One region of the Wukongibacter baidiensis genome, then DNA from elsewhere that is predicted to be linked to it. Evidence: riboswitches for the same ligand, from Rfam matches in the RefSeq annotation. Region 1 holds a riboswitch; each other region holds the start of a gene.
What was found. A riboswitch is a leader RNA that binds a small molecule or an ion and turns the genes downstream of it on or off. The one in region 1 is predicted to bind cyclic di-GMP.

Region 1 (7,492 bases):
ATATGTAGTAGATAGACTTGTACTTCCAAGTGTTCACCCGCAATTGATAAATGCAATTAATGGGACTACGGAGATAGATGAATTTAGAGCTCTAGGAGTATTAGAATTTTTTAGTATTGCAGCATCCATCGTATCTGCTGATACCGCTGCCAAGGCTGCATTAGTAGACCTAATTGAGATAAGACTTGGATTTGCTATAGGAGGAAAAGCATTTGTTACATTGACCGGCGATGTAAGTGCCGTAAGAGAAGCAGTTGAGGCAGGAGCTAGGGTTGGGGCAGATACGGGAATGTTAGTTAATAAAGTAGTAATTCCTTCTCCAAGAAAAGAGTTGTTCAATGAGTTGTTATAGGAAGGGAGGGATAATGTGAAAAAACTTGTAACCAAAAGGAATGTTCATGACTTTCTAATAGAGGGTGAAGATAAGTTTTATGTCGATAGTTCAACGATTATAGCTCCGGGAGCTAAAGATATTCTTAGAAATAAGGGAATTGTCATCGTTTATGGAGAGCGTGAAGAAGCTAAAACAAATGAACCTCAAAAGTGTGATGAGGTTAGTAATCTAGATGATGACAAACAGGATGAAAAAGAGTTAAAGATAATAAAGATCATCACAAATCTACTGGCAGATGAATTTAACATTTCTGATGTAGATGAGATTAAAGAAGTGACTTCAAAGGTTTTAAAGAGAATTAATGAATAATTGAATTGCATAATTCTGACTTGGCACAATTGCATAATAAATGTGGTAAAGATCGAAGGCCTTTAAGACTATATGTAGTAGTAGTTTTTTTTAGATGGTAATTATGCAATTTGCTCAAATAATTAAGGAGGAGATATATATGGCAGTTATGAAGGCATTGGGAATGATAGAAACGAAGGGATTGGTAGGTGCTATAGAGGCAGCTGATGCAATGGTTAAGGCAGCAAATGTTACCTTAGTAGGAAAAGAACAGATAGGTGGAGGCTATGTAACAGTAATGGTAAGAGGCGATGTAGGAGCAGTAAAAGCGGCAACAGATGCTGGTGCAGCAGCGGCCGACAGAGTAGGAGAATTAGTATCTATACATGTTATTCCACGGCCTCATATGGAAGTTGAGGGAGTCTTACCGAAAAGCGAGTAAAGATAAGTTATTAGTAAAAAAATAATTGAATTAAGGGGGAGAATTTATGAGCATTAATGAAATTATTGTCTATATTATGGTATTTTTTATGGCTCTTGGTGCCATTGATAAAATATTAGGAAACAAGTATGGTTTAGGTGAGCAGTTTGATGAAGGTATCATGGCAATGGGTTCCCTTGCAGTTGCAATGGTAGGGGTTGTATCTTTAGCACCGGTACTTGCAAATATATTGAAACCAGTTGTAGTACCTCTTTATACGGCTTTAGGAGCTGACCCAGCAATGTTTGCAACAACTCTTTTAGCAAACGATATGGGTGGATATCCCTTAGCTATGGAATTGGCACAAAGCCGTGAAGCAGGACTTTTTGCAGGTTTAATACTGGGTGGTATGATGGGGCCAACTATTGTTTTTACAATTCCTGTAGCCCTTGGAATAATCAAAAAAGAAGATCACCGATTCTTAGCAACTGGTATATTGGCAGGTTTAATAACTATTCCTATTGGATGTTTAGCAGGCGGAATCGCAGCTGGATTCGAACTATCAATGATATTTAGTAATCTGGTACCAATCATCATAGTTTCATTGTTATTAGCATTTGGATTATGGAAAATACCTGAAAAGATGATAAAGGGATTTACTGTATTCGGTAAAGGTGTTGTTGCTGTAATTACTATCGGTTTAGCTGCAATTATTATTGAAACCTTAACGGGAATAGTTGTAATACCAGGTATGGCTCCAGTTTCCGACGGTATAGAGATCGTAGGTTCTATAGCACTAATGTTGGCAGGAGCATTCCCAATGGTGCATTTTATTACAAAGGTATTTAAAAAGCCCCTACTTAAAATGGGTAGATTGCTAGGTATGGGGGATGTTGCAGCTGCAGGTATGGTTGCATCCTTAGCAAATAATATACCTATGTTTGGTTTGATGAAGGATATGGATGACAGAGGAAAGATCATTAATGTTGCCTTTGCAGTAAGTGCTTCATTTGTATTTGGAGATCACCTTGGTTTTACTGCAGGTGTTGCAAAGGATATGATATTCCCAATGGTTGTTGGTAAGTTAATTGCAGGTGTTACAGCAGTAGTTTTGGCAATATTTATAGCTAATAAGTCACTAAAAAATACATCAGAAAGTCATGCAAAATAGAATTAAAATTCTATGGACATGGATATTAGCTGTAAAGGAGGGGGATCAATACTAATGAGCGAGATGAATAAGGAAATTCTAGAAGAAATAATCAAGAGAGTTATCTCAGAACATATAAATCAGAAACAAGACGAGTTTGTTAAGCACGTAGATGAAAGCGGAGTTATTTCAATAAAGACAGATACAGTAAAGCCCGAAAAGTTTGATACGGGTAAAGAGGGAGATGAAGTATATCTAAAGGATGTATTATCATTAGAGGAAAGTCCAAGACTCGGATGTGGAGTAATGGAAATGAAGGAATCATCCTTTGACTGGACACTTAAGTATGATGAGATAGATTACGTTATAGATGGAACCTTGGAAATAATAATAGGAGATAGAAAAGTTGTTGGTAAAAAGGGCGATATACTACTAATTCCTAAAAATACAGCTATTAAATTTAGTACACCTGATTTTTGTAGATTTATCTATGTAGTTTATCCAGCCAACTGGCAGGAACAGTAATTAGTTTGTGAGGATACCGTGTTTATTATGAATATGGTATCTTTTTTTTTGAAAGGAGAAACTTCTAATATAGTACAAAAATAAATTAATTCAGGTTAATCTTATAGGCCTAAATACATGTTGAAAATACCGTAAATATGTAGTAATATAAATCTTAGTAAATAGTGATTTAAAATAGTATGTAGTATATATAAAACTTAATAATGATTACCACGATAATGGCAAACCTATCGAAAGATAGGGACGCAAAGTTATGTGTCTAAGGGGGTAACCCTATGATTGACAGACTGCCCAATGGAAATTAGCATAAATGAGTCTTAGATTAAGTAATTATGATATAACTCATTAATTGTTAGATTACAAGAGGCATCTATGAAATCAATCATAGATGCCTTTAATTATAAAATAAGCATGGATTAAGGTGATTTTATGAGAATTGTATCGTCAAAGCATTTAAAAGTTGGAATGGAATTAGGAAAACAAGTATATGATTCAGATGGAAATATTTTATTACATAGAGGAGTAAAATTAACCGGTGGCTATATAAAAAATCTACTTAAAAAAAATATACCGGCAGTTTACATTGATGATGAAATATCGGCTGGAATTGAGATTGAAGATGCCATTGATCCTGAAGTTAAGATTCAAGCCATTGAAAAAATTAAAAATTTATTCAATACAATGACCCCTAAAAAGCATGAAAAGAATAAAAATGCTTATGTTTCCGATGAGTCATATACTGATGTAAAGGGTATTATAAATCAGATTATGAATAATTTAAGGAAGAATAGCGGTAGTTTATTCAATATGGTAGAAATAATGAGTACTGATTTAGCAACTTATAATCATAGTGTTAACGTTGCGGTATTGTCAATAATGACTGGAAGAGCCATGGGACTTAATGAAAATCAGTTGATAGATCTAGGCATAGCAGGTCTAATGCATGATATAGGATACTCCCATATCCCTTCTGAAATAATAAATAAACCTGGGAAATTGTCAGATGAAGAGTATGAAACTATCAAAAAACATACCGTATATGGATATGGAATGGTTAAAGAGAATATGAATATTTCCGCTATAGTAAAGGCAATAATACTAATGCATCATGAGAGGTTAGATGGAAGTGGATATCCTTTAGGAGTAGAAGGGCGCAAACTTAATAAATTTATTAGAATAGCATCGATATGTGATATGTTTGAAGCATTGACCTCTGATAGAGCCCATAGAGAAAGAATGCAAACCTATAAGGCACTAGAGCTTTTGTCAGCAGAGACAACGGTAAAATTAGATCTAGAAATATATAAACATTTTATAAATAATATTGCAATATTTCCTCAAGGGACAGGTGTAATTCTAAATACTGGTGAGAAGGGAATAGTAGTAGATAATAATAAGGATAATCCAACAAGACCTAAAATCAGGCTTGTATTCAATAAAGAAGGAAGTCTGCATCCCGATGATAAGGTTATAGATCTAATGAAGGAGCTTACTAAATTCGTTGAAGATACATGTGAATTAAGATAATTTTTATATTTGAAAAGTTAAATTATATCAAGAAGGTAGAGCAGTGTTGCTCTACCTTTTATTTATATAAATTTTTGTTAGAAAAAAAATGTATATATAAAGTATTTTTAAAGATCCTATGAATAATAAGAATTATATGATATAATAATAGCATCATATATTAGTACCAGGTAATAATATTAAGCACTAAAAATGTGTAGGAGGATATTTATGAACGTTAAAGATATAAAGGAATTGATATTAACAATTGATAGAACATCTATACAAAATGTAGAAATAGAAGAGAATAGCTTTAAAATAAAAATCTCAAAGTCAGTTATTAAGGAAGACAGAATTTATGAGGTAAAGGAAAAGCCAGAAGTTATAGAAAGACCAGTACAAGAGGAAGTATATGAAAGTAAGGAAGTAGAAACTGAGGATTTATACATAGTAAAATCTCCTATAGTTGGAGTTTTTTATGCTTCACCTAGTCCAGATGCAGATCCATTTGCAAAGGTAGGAGCTCATGTTAAGAAGGATCAGGCACTGTGCATTATTGAAGCCATGAAGATAATGAATGAAATTCAAAGTGAGGTAGATGGTGAGGTTGTAGAAATCCTAGTAGAAAATGAAGATATAGTGGAATATGGTCAGCCATTAATGAAGATCAGGAGGTAACGAAGCATAATGTTTAAGAAAATACTTGTTGCAAATAGAGGAGAAATTGCAGTAAGAATTATTAGAGCCTGTAAGGAGTTAGGGGTTGAGACCGTTGCCATATACTCTGAGATGGATAAGGATTCCTTACACGTTCACCTAGCCGATGAAGCAATATGTATTGGACCTGCAATTTCGTCTAAAAGTTATTTAAATATAAACAATATTATTAGTGCTGCTCAAATTACTAAGGCGGAAGCTATCCATCCTGGATATGGCTTTCTATCTGAAAATACAAAGTTTGCAAATATGTGTGAAACAAATGGTATCAAGCTAATTGGTCCAAGGGAAGAGCATATAAGCAGAATGGGTAATAAATCAGAAGCTAGAAGAACAATGATTGAAGCAGGAGTACCTGTTGTTCCAGGATCCGAGTATGCTACTAATAAGGCTGAAGATGCTATCAAAATTGCAGAAGAAATTGGATTTCCAGTTATGATAAAAGCCGCCAGCGGTGGAGGCGGAAGAGGTATGAGGCTTGTCTATGAAAGAGATGAGTTCATTAATATGTTCAATATGGCAAAGGCTGAAGCATCAGCGGCCTTTGATGATGATTCAATGTATATAGAAAAGTATATTGAGGGACCGAGACATATTGAATTTCAAATATTAGCCGATGAGCACGGAAATGTCATTCACCTAGGAGAGAGAGATTGTTCTCTTCAAAGACGTAATCAAAAAGTATTAGAGGAAGCCCCTTGTACCATAATAAGTGATTCCGTGAGAGAAGAAATGGGTGAAATGGCAGTAAGGGCTGCAAAGGCTGTTAACTATGTGAGTGCAGGAACCATAGAGTTTTTACTTGATAAGCACGGAAACTACTATTTTATTGAGATGAATACAAGAATCCAGGTTGAGCATCCTGTTACAGAGCTAATTACCGGTTTGGATTTAATAAAGTGGCAGATAAGGATTGCTTGTGGCGAGAAGCTTGAATTCAAACAAGAAGATATAAAAATTAATGGTCATGCCATTGAATGTAGAATAAATGCAGAGGATATAAATAATAATTTTGCTCCTTCACCGGGTACTATTAATGATTATTTAGTACCAGGAGGAAATGGTATTCGTATCGACACACATATATACGCTGGATATAAAATACCATCAACCTATGATTCGATGATAGGTAAGCTTATTGCATGGGGAAGAGATCGTGAGGAAGCAATTGCAAGATTACAGAGGGCATTAGATGAATTGATAATAACAGGAATTAATACGAATATAGATTTTCATAGTCAAATACTATGCAATGATAAATTTATAGAAAATCAAATCGATACCTCCTTTATAGAAAAGGAAATGATGAGATAATATTATTTTAAACTAGATTAATCTTATGAGTTTTTTAATCTTATATTAACAATCTGAGTTTAAGAAGGGAGAACCAAGGTGATAAAAGAACTATTCCGTAAAAAAAAGTATGGAACAATAAATATAAATAGTACAGAAAAAAATGATAAAAAAGGATATCCTGAGTATCCTAAAAATATAAAAAAGCAAGAAAATAAAGATGTAGATAATGATCATTCAATGAAATGCAAAGGTTGTGGAGAAGTCTTTTTAAAAGAAGATTTAATAAATAATTTTAATGTTTGCATTAAATGTGATCAACATCTCCGAATAGGAGCAAGGGATAGGGTAGATCTAGTTTTAGATGAAAACAGCTTCATAGAATATGACAAAGACATGAAAACTCTAGATCCCTTAAACTTTCCTGGATATGGTGAGAAGATAGACCGAGCTAAGGAAAAATCAGGAGAGCATGAGGGTGTTGTTACAGGAGAAGGAAGGATTAATGAAATACCAGTTGTTGTATGTGCCATGAATCCAGAGTTTATGATGGGAAGCATGGGGTCAGTTGTGGGAGAAAAAATCACTCGAGCAATCGAAAGAGCTATAGAGAAGGAATTGCCGGTAATAATATTCTCCGCTTCAGGTGGTGCAAGAATGCAGGAAGGAATATTATCCTTAATGCAGATGGGAAAGACCTCTGCAGCCCTTAGCAGATTGGCAGACAAAGGATTACTATATATATCGGTTTTAACTGACCCTACAACCGGTGGGGTTACGGCAAGTTTTGCCATGCTTGGAGACATTATTTTAGCGGAGCCAAAGGCTTTAATTGGTTTTGCTGGACCAAGGGTTATAGAACAAACAATAAGACAAAGACTTCCAGAGGGATTCCAAAGATCAGAATTTCTGAAGGAAAAAGGGTTTGTTGATAAGATTGTTCACAGAAAGGATTTAAAGCACATGCTTTATAGAATATTAGACATCCATGTGACAGGGGGTGGGAAAAATGAATAACTCCCTAGAATTTGAAAAGCCGGTAATCGAACTGGAAGGGAAAATTAGTGAGCTAGAGAGATTTGCGAAGTCAAGTGGAGTTGATTTAACAAGTGAGATAAATAATCTAAAAGAAAAGCTAGAAAAAATTAAAGAGGAAGTATATTCTAGCTTGGCACCATGGCAGATAGTCAAAGTCGCA
Region 2 (7,492 bases), 2.5 Mb from region 1:
GAACTCAAACAGTAGAAGATGCAATAGAGCATATCGAAGGTATTGAAGCAGCATCTAGGACTAAGGTTACTGGAATTATTAATAATACACATCTGCTTAGACATACAACGGTAGATGATGTACTAAGAGGTCAAGAACTTGCTATTAAAGTTTCAGAAAAATTATCTATTCCAATCAAATATGTCAGTGCTATAGAAGAGGTTGCCCGACAGCTGCCTAAGGACATAGAGGGACAGATTTTCCCTATCAAGATGTATATGAGGGAGGATTGGATGTAATTTTCTGAAACTTGTAGTAGTGAAGATTTTATATAACTTACTATTTAGAATGAGGAGGGTTGTAACAATGGCTAAGGCAAAGGGAAAGGTTTTTTTCAAAGAAGACTTATGTAAAGGCTGTGAGCTTTGTACAACAGCATGTCCAGTTAACATAATAGAGTTAGATACTGAAAGAATTAACATCAAAGGATATCATCCAGCAGGAGTAAAAGAGATGGACAAGTGTATAGGATGTGGAAACTGCGCTACTATCTGTCCTGATGTTGTAATATCAGTTGAAAGAGAAATAGAGAAGTAAGATATTTAGATATCGAGGAGGGAGATATAGATATGGCTAAGATATTGATGAAAGGTAATGAAGCCATTGGTGCAGCAGCTATAAAGGCTGGTTGTAAGTTTTTCTTTGGCTATCCAATAACACCACAAAATGAGCTTCCAGAGTTTATGGCTAGAGAATTTGGAAAGCATGGTGGAACATTCGTTCAAGCTGAGAGTGAAGTTGCAGCTATTAACATGGTTTATGGAGCAGCAGGAGCAGGTGCAAGAGTTATGACTTCTTCATCTTCACCAGGGATCGCTCTAAAGCAAGAGGGTATATCATATATAGCAGGTGCAGAACTTCCATGTGTTATTGTAAACATAGTAAGAGGAGGTCCTGGACTAGGTGGTATCCAACCAGCTCAGTCTGACTACAATCAGTCAACAAGAGGTGGAGGAAACGGAGACTATAAATTAATCGTTTATGCTCCAGCAAATCTTCAAGAGGCTGTTGACTTAACTATGGAAGCATTTGATGTTGCAGACTACTACAGAAACCCAGTTATGGTTGTTGGTGATGGTATGATTGGACAGATGATGGAGCCAATCGAATTCAAGGAGCCTAAGAAGAGAGATCTTCCAGCTAAGGATTGGGCTACAGATGGAACAAAGGGTAAGAGAAAGCCAAACATTATCAACTCACTTAGACTTGACCCAGAAGCATTAGAAGAATTAAATCATGAAATTCAAAATAAATTAAGAGAAATTGAAAAGAACGAAGTTAGATATGAAATGTACAACATGGAAAATCCAGACTTAGTATTATGTGCATACGGTACTACTTCAAGAATAGTTAAGAATGCTATTGAATTACTAAAGGCTGAAGGAATAAATGCAGGTTTAATAAGACCTATAACTTTATGGCCATTCCCACATAAGGCATTTGATGAAATACCTGAAAGCGCAAAGGGTATCTTAACAGTTGAAATGAGCTGTGGACAAATGCTTGACGACGTAAAGATTGCTAACAACGGTAGATTACCAGTAGGCTTCTACGGTAGAGTTGGTGGAATGATTCCATCTCCACAAGAAATCGTTGATAAGGCTAAAGAAATGTTAGGGGGTGCTAAGTAATGGCTGTTGTATTCAAAAGAACAGAAGGGTTAACTGAAACTCCTTTCCATTATTGCCCTGGATGTACTCATGGAGTTGTCCACAGACTAGTTGGAGAGGTATTAGAAGAGCTTGGAGTATTAGGAAAGTCAATTGGTGTTGCACCTGTTGGATGTTCAGTTTTAGCATATGATTACTTTAATTGTGATATGCATGAAGCTGCTCATGGTCGTGCACCTGCAGTTGGAACTGGTATAAAGAGAGTACATCCTGATAGCGTTGTATTTACTTACCAAGGAGACGGTGACTTAGCGTCTATAGGTACTGCTGAAATAATTCATGCGGCACATAGAAGTGAAAACATGACTACAATATTCGTAAATAATGCAATATATGGTATGACAGGTGGACAAATGGCTCCAACTACATTACCAGGACAAAAAGCTACAACTTCACCTTATGGTAGAGATACTAAAACTACAGGTATGCCTCTTAAGGTATCTGAAATGCTTGCAACTATTCCAGGTGCTACTTTCGTAGAAAGAACATCTGTGCATAATGCAGCAAACATAAGAAAGACTAAGAAAGCTATAAAGAAAGCCTTTGAGCATCAATTAGCTGGTAAAGGTTTCTCAATAGTAGAAATATTATCTACATGCCCTACTAACTGGGGATTAACTCCAGTAGAATCTCTTAAGTGGTTAGAAGATAACATGATTCCATACTATCCACTTGGAAATTTCCGTACCCCAGAGGAGGCTGAGTAATATGACAACTGAAAGAGTGATTTGTGCAGGATTCGGTGGCCAGGGAGTTATGTCGATGGGACAGTTACTTTCATATGCTGGAATGATTGAAGAAAAGCATGTATCATGGTTACCTTCTTATGGACCTGAAATGCGTGGAGGTACAGCTAACTGTAACGTAACTGTATCAGATACTCCAATAGGTTCTCCAATCATAGCTCATAATGCTACAGCAGCTATAGTTATGAATCTACCATCATTAATAAAATTCGAATCAGAATTACAAGCTGATGGAATGGTTCTAATAAATAGCTCACTAATAGATAGAAAACCTGAAAGACAAGATGTAAAGGCTTACTGTATCCCAGCTAATGAAATAGCTGTGGAAATTGGTAACAGTAAAGTTGCTAATATGGTAATGCTAGGAGCATACTTAGAACTTACAAAGGTTGTTAAGGTTGAAACTGTTATAGAAGCTTTAAGAAAGGTATTTGGACCTTCTAAAGAGCACTTAATTCCATTAAACCAAGAGGCCCTTCAAAGAGGAGCAGAAGCTGTAAAAGCATAATAATATTAAGATTTGACTTTAAAGCAGGCATATATTGCCTGCTTTTTGCGTTGTAAAATGAATATTATGTAGAATTATAGCTGCTAAACATCAAGACTATAGAATAGTTTCTGGGAAGTGGTACTTTAAACCTAGGGATTAGGACTTTAGACCTAATTTTTCTGAAAGGTATGTAATCGTGGTTATCCAGAAGGAAAAAAAGAGTATGTGTCGAAATTTTAATATAGTATCATATTTATGGCCATTTATATGTTTTTTTAGAAAATGACGTCAAGTATCGAAAAATATGGTATAATTTTAAGGGAAATAGTAATACAAAAGTTCATTGATAATAAAAAAAAAATCAAGAGATTTGAGAAGGGCACATCTATCGAAAGATAGGGTCGCAAAGCTATGGGTCTAAGGAATAATACGTTCTATGATCGCCAGGTTGCCAAAATATATATTTGATATAGTTGTGATAAAAATTTTACATGACACTATATGAATATCAAGGCATCCGTTTTATTATGGATGCCTTAATTTATATAAAAAAGTCTTTAATGGCGATTTTCAAAGTAGACTTTGTTGAAATACACAACAGAAATTATAATTTGTAAGGGATTTATAATTTCCTATGTGTTAAAAAAATAGATTGCCTGTATAGGCACGCTAAGGGGCAACTCTAGGCTCTAAAGTGAAAATATAATATGGGATTGGGACGCAGAGTTACATGTAGTAGATGGTATTATTATGTTTATAAGTTATGGAGGTAGGTGGAACATGCTAAAGAAGATGAAGGCAAAAAAGAAGCTAAGCCTAAAGAAGGTAAACTTCAAGAAAAAGCCGAAGAAAACGAAAACTGAAAAGAAAGTGACACCAGAAAAGAAGATGAACTTTAGCAAAAAATCGAAGAAAGTGAAAAACAACAATCTAAGTATCAAGGCAAAACTAATGATATTTTCCTTGATTCTAAGTGTAGTTCCAATCTTAATAGTTGGAGGATTTTCCTACACTCGCTTCCACAGCACAATAGAAAAAAAGGTAGGTGGGCTTACGGAGCAACTATCAACACAAAATGCACTCATACTAGATTCAAAGCTAGAAGATATCGAAAAGGCAGCAATGCTTGTAAAATCAGATCGAGAGCTTCAAAAGGTTTTAGCCACAAGAAACTATGCTAATCAACATGAAAAGTTAAAAGATACAAAAAAAGTAGAGCAGGTACTATGGAATGTAATCCTATCAACTCCAGATATAAGATCGATAACTGTTCTTAGACTTAACGGAGAGGTAATAAGTGCTGGAAACAATAAGGATGTAGCAGAGTTTTTAAAGGATGGAAAATTTACTAAGACTGATTTATTCAAAGATGTGAGCAATTCAAAAAATCAAGTTTTCTGGACACCTGGTTTATTAGGGCATTACGACAAGATACATGCCATGAGAGAGGTTTCAGATTACTATAACATTAGAGCAGGGATTGTAATCCTAGAAATCGAGACAAAAACCGTTGAAAAATTATTTAGTAATATAAATATGGGTGAAGGATCAGAACTATTAATAGCTGGCAAAGATGGAACTATCATCTATGGTGAAGAAGGCGTAGCAGAAGAAAAGGCAGAACCAGCTGCTGAAGGTGAAGAGGCAAAAGAAGCTGCCGAGGAATCAAGCGAAACACAAACAAAGGTTGTGGATGAAGAAGATGCAGAAATGAATAATATCTTCACAGCTAATATACCTGAAGATTCACAATCTGGATCATTTCTTCAAGATGATGGACTAGTGGCATATAGTAAATGTGCGAATGGATGGACGATCCTATCGGTTATCCCAATGAAGTCACTAATGGGTGATGTAAATCAAGTAGGTCAAATGACTATAACTATCGCTATTGTATGTGTTATAGTATCAGTACTTCTATCCATATACATAACATTTAGCATAACAAATCCTCTTAAGAAAATAATGGGACTTATGACTAAAGTTCAAGAAGGAGATTTAACAGTTAAATCAGACCTTGTTGGAAAGAATGAAATTGGAAGGCTATCTACTGGATTTAATCACATGATAGATAGCATGAGAAACCTAATAAAAGATACCAACGCAACCTTTAAGTCTGTTGAGAACAGTACAAAGAATGTGGACGATATTGCAGAGCAATACACAATGGTATCTGAACAAGTAGCTGTATCAGTTGGAGAAATTGCCAACGGAGCTTCAGAGCAGGCTAGAAGCGCTGAGGATGCTACAAATACAATGAGCCAGCTGTCAAACAGAATAGACAATATGGTTCATAGTATAAAGGTAGTACATGAGGCAACAGATAAGACTAAAGAAATAAGCAATAACGCTACAAATACAGTTAAGAGCCTTTATGAAAAAACTGAAGAATATGCTCAGATATCTGGAGCAACTAAAGAAACCATTACACAGCTGAAGGACAGCGTGTCCGAAATAATCAACATAGTTGACCTTATAAAGAGCATAAGTGATCAGACAAATCTTTTGGCACTAAATGCAGCCATCGAAGCAGCAAGATCAGGAGAGGCTGGTAAGGGCTTTGCCGTTGTTGCCGATGAAATAAGAAAACTAGCTGAGCAATCAAAGGATGCAACAAATAAAATAACTGACTTAGCAAATGAAATAAACACAGACGTTACAAGCACTGTTCAATCAGTTGAAGCAGGAGAAAAGATTTTCGGAGAGCAGCACCTTGCAGTATTCGACACAGATTCAGCCTTCAAGAATATCATAGACTCCGTTGAATCCATTGTTCAGGAAGTAAATGAAGTAGGTAAAGCAGTAGAAGACATAACAGAGTACAAAAATATGACCATAGATGCAGTGGAAAGCATAGCCGCAGTTACAGAGGAGTCAGCAGCAGGAACAGAAGAAGTTATGGCTTCAACTCAGCAACAAGCAAGCTCCTCACAACAACTAAGGGATATATCAAAAGAACTGATTGACTTAGTAGAAAGCTTAAACCAATCAATGGATAGATTTAAAGTAGATGAATAAAATAAATTAAATTGAAAACCTATTAAGACAAGAAAGCACTAGCCTTTCTTGTCTTTTTCTTTTCTAAGATAAAAAAATTGTGGCAGATAACATAAATTGCTAAAGAAGTTGAAAATGTGACTCGGGGACGGACCCATCTGACACGCGCTCCCCAGTGTGTCCGTGGGCCTGTCCCCGTGTCACGTTTTCCAAACTCTAACGAAAAAACTAGCATCTCAAAAACTATTAATTGAAAATAAAAAAAAATCGGGAAATAATACTGGAAATAAAGGTAAAATACAACAAATGTTGAATACTATATTTACTCATCAAAGGAATGGACTAAAATATTAATTATGTAAGAATTTTCCAAAATACAGACATAAAAATAGCTTTACAGAATAAAATAGAGTTGGTGATGATATGGAATTTAAAGACTATAAAGAAAACATCAAAGATCGACTTTCCAGGTATTTTAATATAGAAGAAAAATATACATATAGTAATAAGGAATTCGATCTCTTTGCCGTTTCAAATGTAAGAAATGAGAAATACATGGCTAGCAAAAAACTAACCATATACGCATTTGAAAATGATCAATATTGCTTCATGAAGCATTTCAAAGAACTAAGCAAAGATGATCTTGAAGAAATTATAAAGATTTTAAAAGATAGCATTATGGATTATGTCGATCCACATCATGAACATATGTCGAGTACAATAACAGGGATATTGGTAGTAGATGAACTGAAGGAAGATAATTTGATAAAAAGCATTCAAAAATTTAAATATCAAAAGAGCTTTGCATTTGGCCTAAAGGGGTGGGCCGATGTGGGGCTTATACTTGTTGATCTAAAGAAGGGAGAGGTTTTCACAAGCCAAAAGGCTAAAAAGGTCGATAAATTCTATCGTCCATAAATCCAGAGTATCCATAGAAAAGGGAAAAGAAGATTCTATGAATAATCTGGATTAAAATAATAAAAAGGGGGATTCAACATGAATGCATTATTATTAGTAGCCTTTGCAATTATTGTATTTGCTATTGCTTATGTAACCTATGGTGCATGGCTCTGTAAACAGTGGGGAGTGGATTCAAAGAGAAAGACTCCAGCTCACACAAAAAATGATGGAGTCGACTATGTGCCAGCAAGCTCAGCAGTTCTTCTAGGACACCATTTTGCATCTATAGCCGGAGCAGGACCTATTGTAGGACCAATAGCTGCTGCTATATTTGGATGGTTTCCAGTAATGCTTTGGATTATCATCGGTGGTATCTTCTTCGGTGGAGTACAGGACTTTGGATCACTATTTGCATCCATAAGACACGATGGTAAATCCGTAGGTCAGATTATCGAAGTAAACATCGGAAAAGCAGGAAAGAAACTATTCTCAGTATTTGCATGGTTGGCATTACTACTAGTAGTAGCAGCCTTTGTTAATATCGTTGCAAGTACCTTCGTAAAGGTACCTCAGGCAGCTACAGCATCAATATTATTTATACTTCTAGCTGTAGTATTTGGATTTGCAGTATATAGAAAGGGTGTTTCCTT
Region 3 (7,492 bases), 2.7 Mb from region 1:
TTTAATTCTAAATCAATTTTTTCACAAAGCGCCTTTTCATAATCGCTTAATTCTAAATCTATATCATCAATCTCTTGAGCATCATTTTTTTTATCTAACTCTTCTTTTCCATCATCTAGTACTACTTGTTTTTTCTCTGATCCTTTTCCATTCTTCACTATATCGTCTATTTCTTCTATAAGTTCATTTAGATCTATCACACATTCTTCACCTTTACTTAGGCTTTGATGAATATATTTAAAACCATCGATTCCTTTGAAGAAGATATTTAAGATATTTACATCTATGTATATTTCCTTATCTCTAATTTTAGAAAGTAGATTCTCCAGACTATGGGAGAGCTTTTCCATTTCTTCAAATCCCATAGTCGCTGAAGCTCCTTTTATCGAATGGGCCATTCTAAAAATATCATTAATAGTTTCCATGCTTCCATTCCCATTCTCAAGCAGTAATAAATCCTGTTCTATTTTCTCAATTTGTTCCTTAGTTTCTTCTAAAAACATAGAATAATAGACATCATTTATATTAAATTTATCCATACTATTTACCCCTTTTTAGGTCGTCACTAGTATTAAGCAGTTTATCTATATCCAGTAAAAATACCATTCTTTTGCCTTTCTTTCCCACTCCTGTGATGTAGTTAGAATCAATAGCAATTTCCTCAGGCGGCGCAGAAAATTCCTCTTCTTCAAATGTTATAACGTGGGATACACTATCAACTAAAAATCCAATATTCTTAGAGTCGATTTTTACAACCACTATTCTTGTTTGCTTATCTAGCTTCTTAAGCTCGATTTTAAACTTCTTTCTTAGATTCACTATTGGAACCACATCACCTCTTAAGTTAATTATTCCTTCTATATGTTCAGGAGTCTTAGGTACCTTTGTAATTTCCAGTTCCTTTAGTCTATTGATTTCACTTACCTTAAGTATATTAAGTCCATATTCTTCACTGCCCAAGGAGAAAACCACATATTGTTTTTCAGTCATTATTTCCCCCCTCTTTAAATGTTTTTTATTCTCGTAGTTATATTTTGAATTGAGATACAACCTCTACTAATTTATTGGAATGATCCGCTAGGCTTTCTGCCGTTGCAGCAGTTTCTTCACTACCAGCAGACACTTCCCCGCTCATATGATTGATATTTTCAGTGGTTGCTAATATTTCTTGACTTGCTGCCGCTTGCTCCTCAGCTGCACTAGCAACTTCTTGTGATATAGAGTTTAAACTTTCTACTGTAACAACTACTGAATCGATTGACTGTATTTGATATTGTACTGCCGTAGAAACTTGAGTAGATAATTCATTAACCTTTTCAATAGCTTCCATAATAGACTTACTTGCAACAGTCTGCTCTTCCGTAGATGAAGCTATTTCTTTAATTAGACTTGTAGTAGTATTTATTGCTTCAAATATTTTATCTAAGGCTATACCAGTATCCTTTACTAGATTAACTCCATTGTCTACCTGCTTTGCTCCTTCGTTTGCCGTACTAACTGCATTATCTACCTGTTCCTGTATTCTTCTGATTAAATCTGTTATATCCTTAGTAGCTTCGCCTGACTTCTCCGCCAATGCTCCTATTGCCCCTGCTACCACAGCAAATCCTTTTCCGTGTTCTCCTGCTCTGGCAGCTTCAATTGACGCATTTAGGGCTAGTAGATTGGTTTGTTCTGCAATGTCATCAATAACCTCAACTATATCTCCTATCTGTACTGCAGCTTTACCTAAACCTTTAATTACTTGGGTTAAATTCTCCATCCCCTTATTTATACTATCCATTTCGGTGATTGTATTGCTCACTGCTTTTTTACCTTCATCTGCAATCTTTACAGTATCCTCTGCTTCTTTACTTGCATTGTTTGAGTTACTAGCAACAGATTCTATTGAAGTATTCATTTGTTTTATTGCACCCATAATATCCACTATATTTTCTACAGTCGCTTGTGTACTTTCTTCTACATCGTTTGAGGTCTTTCTCAGCTCCACTACAGAATTATTTATATCACTTGTGTTATGGGCCATTTCACTTGCACTTTCAGCAACCTCTCCTACTGATCTACTCATTTCATTCATCGTATTTGTTAATTCCCCTATAAGGGTTGATTGATTTTGTGCTGAAGAGGCCATTTCCTCGGAAATACTGCTTGTCTCTTGAGAAGAACTTCCTAGCTGATTTGCGGTTGCTAAAACTTCTTCCATTGCATTTCTTTGTCCATTTATCATGTTATTAAAACTGTTCGCTAAATCCCCTATCTCATCTCTTGTCTTTACATCAGCAGTTACAGTAAGGTCTCCGCTTTCAGCCTCTGACATCAAGTTCATCAATGTTTTAATAGGATTTGTAATTTGTCTAGATACATAGTAGGCTACCAATATTCCTAGTATTATACCGGCTATTGATATAGCTAGTGTCTTATTTCTAATGTCTACTGCAGTCGCCATATATTCCTTTACAGGTATATTTACAGCTACAGACCAGCTTCCAACAGGCTTGTACATATTAAGCTTATATATCCCCTCATATGTATAAAAACCGTAGTGCTCTTCACCATTTATCATTCTTTTAACTTGTTCATTCAACTCCGTACTACTGCTAGATCCTAAATTTTCTTTCAGTATCTTATCTTCCTTTGGATGCTGAAGAAGCACTCCCTTCGAGTCAATCATATATGCATATCCAGTTTCCCCTACATTAACTTCCTTCACAACATTTGATATACTTTCAAATTTGATTACTATCCCTATTACACCTACTATTTCTTTACTGCTTGTTCTCAATGGAATACTATAGATAGTTACAGGCTTATTTGTTAATTTAGACATTACGACTTCATTCCAATAGCTTTTACCTGTTATACTTTCTCTAAAATATTCTCTCTTAGATACATCAATTCCAATATTTGCACCATCACTTGAGTCAAGTATCACTGTCCCACTATTATTTATAATTACTATTTCTTCAGATATATCTTCAATTGCTCCTCTAAATTCCTTCAAGGTTTTTTTGGTAAGTTCCAAGGTTTCATTATCTACTTGACCACTTTTAACTTCATCTGAGTATTTTATAATGGATGGCAATTGACTCAATGTGTTACTAAGTTTTTCAATGCTATTCATCTCAAGTTTTATCTTATCAACTACTCCATTCAGCTCAGTTTTCAGATTGATTTCAGCCTCATGCTTTAAGCTGCTGCTGGTACTTCTGTAGGAGTAAAATCCTACTGCCGATACCGGCACAATAATTAAAATTAGAAAATACACCATTAATTTTGACATTAATCTAAAACCTTTTTTAGTTTGCATGCTATTGCCTCCCTCTTAAAAATTTATTTGTTCAACTTCAGTCAAGTCTTTTACCACCTTAGACATAATATCAACAGCTCTTTCATAGGTTCTTAAAACCTCCTTTTGTTCTGTAAATTCTCTTATGCATTCTACTAAAAAAATCTCATCATTTACTTCCAGTATAGTAGTTTGAATATCAACATCTATTAATTTTTCATCCTTAGTTTTATGTTTGGTTATAACTCTATGATTCTTCTGTTCATTGAAGAAATACTTCATGATTGCATCTACCCTTTGTTTTTCATCTTCCGGAACCTTTAAGTCCCTTATATAAAGATTTTTAAACTCTTCATCACTATACCCATATAAATTGACAGCCGCTTCATTAGAAAAAACCACTTTATATTTTTGATTGAAAATAAGTATTGGTATAGGCAGATAGTTGAAAAAGTTAATATCACTCCACGTCATTTCTTTGGACATGTTTTCTCCTCCTTAGCCACTTTATAAAAATTACTCAGATTAATCGAACCCCTTCGTTTTGGTCGGATTTCTCTTTGAGAAATAACCTCATATAAAAAACCAGCATAATATACGGTATCGGATTTGATACCATCTACTACCCCGGTGTACGTCAAGCCAAGATTTTATCTTTTTTTCTTGTCAATCAGTCCTGCCAGCCTTATTCAATTATTAATGTTAGCTTCGCCACATCTTCAATTGGGCTTCTATAAGCAAAAAGAAATTTAACTTCCTTTTCGACTATCTCAGATATATATTCTTCGATAAAATTTATATTTTTTGCAAAGAATCTCTCTCTTATTTCATTAACAAACCTTATATCCTCAGGATCCTTATTTCCTAATAAGCTTTTTTCTATGTCTACAAGATATCCCTTAAACTCCACCTCAATAATATCCTCTAGTATTTTCACTTTAATATTTTGAGGTCCTCTGCCAAGTTTATTCTTCATAAAGTTAGACATAAAGCTGATTATTTTATTCTGTTGTTTTATTCTTTTAGCCTTAAAGGTCGCAACCGCCATATAATCACAACTTTACTATAAATTTTTGGATAAGTTAATTATACAATCTGCTCAGATTACTAAGCATTTAATCTGGGTTTAAATATATAAAAGGCATCTATGATTTCATAGATGCCTTTTTTGACATAATAACTAATGGGTATCAAAAATAACCCATATACGTTAATGTTCCTTCGGCAACCTGTCAATCATAGGATCTTATCCCTTAGACACATGGCTTTGCGTCCTTACCTTTCAGTAAGTTTGCCATTATCGTTTCAAACTTTATTCTATTGTTTTTTAGTACACTTTTAATCTTTATAGGTCCTTTGTACTATTTACTATAATTCAAATATATATTATTTAATGTTTAATGTCAACAATTTTTGCCAAAGTTAGATTTAATTTTAACAATTTCTCATATAAAATTATTTTTTTATACAAACTACGACATTTAACTACGAATTTCGACTTTTAAAACAAGCTCTATTTGCTATTTTGCAAGTTCGTATATTTCCTTAATAGCATCTTTATCAAGCTTTACATAGCTACCTATTGTATTTGACCCAGCAGCCTTAAGAGCCATTTCTTCAAAACGGTCATCACTTATATCAATTTCACTTAATCTAATAGGCATTTCTATGGATTTAAGGAAGACCTCAAAGCGACGAATTCCCTCTATTGCAATCTCTTTATGGTTTTCAGGATTGTACTCAACATCCCATACTCTCACTGCATACTGGACAAGCTTATCAGGATTCTTTTGTAAGCAATATTTCATCCATGCAGGAAAAATAATTGCTAGCCCAGCTCCGTGGGCAATATCATATATACCACTTAGCTCATGCTCAATATTATGTGACGCCCAATCACTTTCACGGCCTGTATCTAACAGACCATTGTGTGCAATGGTGCTTGCCCACATTATTTCTGCACGTGAATTATAATCTTCTGGTTCTTTTAATGCCTTTGGAGTATTATGAATCATTGTTTTTAATGTTGCCTCGCAAAGACGATCTGTAAAGTCTACATTCTTTGTATTTGTAAAGTATCTCTCCATTACATGGGCCATGATGTCTACAGCTCCACATGAAGTCTGATAAGCTGGTAATGTAAAGGTTAATTCTGGATTCATGATGGCAAACTGAGGGCGCAGTACCAAACTCCCCATAGCTCTCTTCAGCCACCCTTCTTCATTTGTAATGACCGCACCATTACTAGTCTCGCTACCTGCCGCAGGTATAGTTAATACAACACCTATTGGTAATGCTTTACTTACGGCCGTTCCACTAAAGAAGTCCCAAACGTCACCATCATATACAGTTCCTGCAGCAATGGCCTTAGCAGAATCAATAACACTTCCTCCACCAACGGCTAATATAAAATCAACACCTTGTTCTTTACACATTCTAATACCTTCCCTAACCAGTGAGAGCCTTGGATTAGGCTTTACACCTCCAAGTTCTATAAACTCTATATTTTCATCTTGAAGACTCGTAACTATTCTTGAATAGAGGCCAGTTCTTTTAATACTACCGCCACCATAATGCAATAGAATTTTCTTACCATATTTCTTAGATTCAATTCCTACAGTCGATTCTGTCCCTTTTCCAAAGATGATTTCCGTTTTGTTATTATAGTTAAAATCTAACATGTTTTCTTCATCTCCTTATTACCCTATTTATTATCTTCATTAGACCTTGTAGAGCATTGAGAGCATCCACTATGGCCTAAGATTTCTATCTTTTTGTCAATTTTATCAAGATACTTATTTAACTTATCTAGATCCTCTAATACTTTTTGGCGATGCCTCGTTAAAATCTCTTTTTTACGAGAGATCGTCCTGTGAGTATTGTTTTGATCATGCAAATTAATAATATCTCGAATATCGGCTATCGTCATACCCGTTTCCTTTAGACAACGAACAAACTCAATCTTTCCGATATCATTATCGCTGTACACCCTTACACCATTTATATTCTTTTTGATTGGCGGAATAAGACCTTCTTTTTCATAATATCTCAATGTATGTGTGCTTAAGCCTACCTTCTTAGATGTCTGACCTATAGAATAGCTCATTCTATCACCTCAAATTTTTAGAAAAACTCTACTAAGATTATTATATAGGTTAGAGTAAACTTTAAGTCAAGGTCTTGTTATAAATAACATTTGACTTTTACAAACTAAATTCTGACATATATAGTCAATAAGAAGAAAGTCTTTTATAAAGATTCCCAAAGTAGGCTTTGTTTAAACACTTAACAGAAATTATAAAAAAGTAGTCAACATTGTGCAATGTTGACTACTTTTTTATCTATACACCAACTACTTCTTTTACTTCAGGTATTTCTTGTTTCAACACTCTCTCAATTACCATTTTCAATGTCATAGTTGCTCCTGGACAACCTCCACAAGCACCCTGTAATTGAACTTTTACAGTACCATCATCACTAAAACTTACAAACTTAACATCCCCGCCATCTCTTTGAAGCATAGGACGTACTTTTTCTAATGTTTCAATTATTTTATTTTCCATCATAAATCCTCCTCTCTTTCACTTCAAATTTTTTACTAAAGCATTTATCTTATATATTGTATTGTATTTTCTCTTCGCTTTGGTGCGTTTGTAGCTCTCACTTCCTTATACCCTAGCGCTACTGCATAATATGGCTTATATCCTTTAGGAATATTTAATCTCTCTTTGTATTCCTCTCCTTTTTCACTGTTAAATAAAAATCCTACGAATCCATTCCAGCAACCGCCTACATCAAGAGATTCAGCAGCTATTAACATGTTTTCAGTTGCAGCTGCACAATCAACTTCTGGCATCATTGCATCTTCTCTACCAGATACCACTACTATTGTTGGCGCTTTGTAAAAAATATCAAACTTTTCATTGTTGGCCATCTTTTGTATCATCTCATCCTCAAAGCTCTTTGCTATTTCCTTCGATTCTTTATTTAATTCCTTCATCAATTCTTGGTTTTGTATCACAGTAAAGTTCCAAGGTTGGTCATTATGTGCACTTGGTGAATAGATTCCTGCCTCAAGTATAGCTTGTAATTCTTCCTCCTTTATTTGCTCTAGTTTAAACTTCCTTGTGGTTCTTCTACTTCTTATTACTTCTAATGTTTGATTTTTCAAGTGACATTCTCCTTTTATATATAAATATTTTTTAA

Region 2: another riboswitch for cyclic di-GMP. It lies ahead of R9X47_RS10655 (methyl-accepting chemotaxis protein); the one in region 1 lies ahead of R9X47_RS22150 (HD-GYP domain-containing protein).
Region 3: another riboswitch for cyclic di-GMP. It lies ahead of R9X47_RS09885 (Na-translocating system protein MpsC family protein); the one in region 1 lies ahead of R9X47_RS22150 (HD-GYP domain-containing protein).

The regions. Positions count from the first base shown of each region.
Region 1 is NZ_CP138202.1:4,893,602-4,901,093, forward strand. It holds gene R9X47_RS22125 (BMC domain-containing protein) at 1-352, shown strand, start outside; gene R9X47_RS22130 (hypothetical protein) at 368-703, shown strand; gene eutM (ethanolamine utilization microcompartment protein EutM) at 843-1,124, shown strand; gene eutH (ethanolamine utilization protein EutH) at 1,171-2,274, shown strand; gene R9X47_RS22145 (cupin domain-containing protein) at 2,329-2,778, shown strand; cyclic di-GMP riboswitch class I at 2,989-3,073, shown strand; gene R9X47_RS22150 (HD-GYP domain-containing protein) at 3,208-4,305, shown strand; gene accB (acetyl-CoA carboxylase biotin carboxyl carrier protein) at 4,516-4,962, shown strand; gene R9X47_RS22160 (acetyl-CoA carboxylase biotin carboxylase subunit) at 4,972-6,315, shown strand; gene accD (acetyl-CoA carboxylase, carboxyltransferase subunit beta) at 6,394-7,311, shown strand; gene R9X47_RS22170 (acetyl-CoA carboxylase carboxyltransferase subunit alpha) at 7,304-7,492, shown strand, end outside.
Region 2 is NZ_CP138202.1:2,351,544-2,359,035, reverse strand. It holds gene R9X47_RS10680 (ATP-binding protein) at 1-278, shown strand, start outside; gene R9X47_RS10675 (4Fe-4S binding protein) at 346-576, shown strand; gene R9X47_RS10670 (3-methyl-2-oxobutanoate dehydrogenase subunit VorB) at 609-1,670, shown strand; gene R9X47_RS10665 (thiamine pyrophosphate-dependent enzyme) at 1,670-2,416, shown strand; gene R9X47_RS10660 (2-oxoacid:acceptor oxidoreductase family protein) at 2,418-2,963, shown strand; cyclic di-GMP riboswitch class I at 3,314-3,401, shown strand; gene R9X47_RS10655 (methyl-accepting chemotaxis protein) at 3,726-5,963, shown strand; gene R9X47_RS10650 (hypothetical protein) at 6,366-6,860, shown strand; gene R9X47_RS10645 (carbon starvation CstA family protein) at 6,939-7,492, shown strand, end outside.
Region 3 is NZ_CP138202.1:2,192,082-2,199,573, forward strand. It holds gene R9X47_RS09865 (chemotaxis protein CheW) at 1-539, opposite strand, end outside; gene R9X47_RS09870 (chemotaxis protein CheW) at 541-990, opposite strand; gene R9X47_RS09875 (methyl-accepting chemotaxis protein) at 1,028-3,307, opposite strand; gene R9X47_RS09880 (PAS domain S-box protein) at 3,323-3,772, opposite strand; gene R9X47_RS09885 (Na-translocating system protein MpsC family protein) at 3,972-4,334, opposite strand; cyclic di-GMP riboswitch class I at 4,507-4,592, opposite strand; gene R9X47_RS09890 (iron-containing alcohol dehydrogenase) at 4,807-5,967, opposite strand; gene R9X47_RS09895 (MerR family transcriptional regulator) at 5,991-6,392, opposite strand; gene R9X47_RS09900 (NifU family protein) at 6,628-6,849, opposite strand; gene R9X47_RS09905 (nitroreductase family protein) at 6,894-7,457, opposite strand.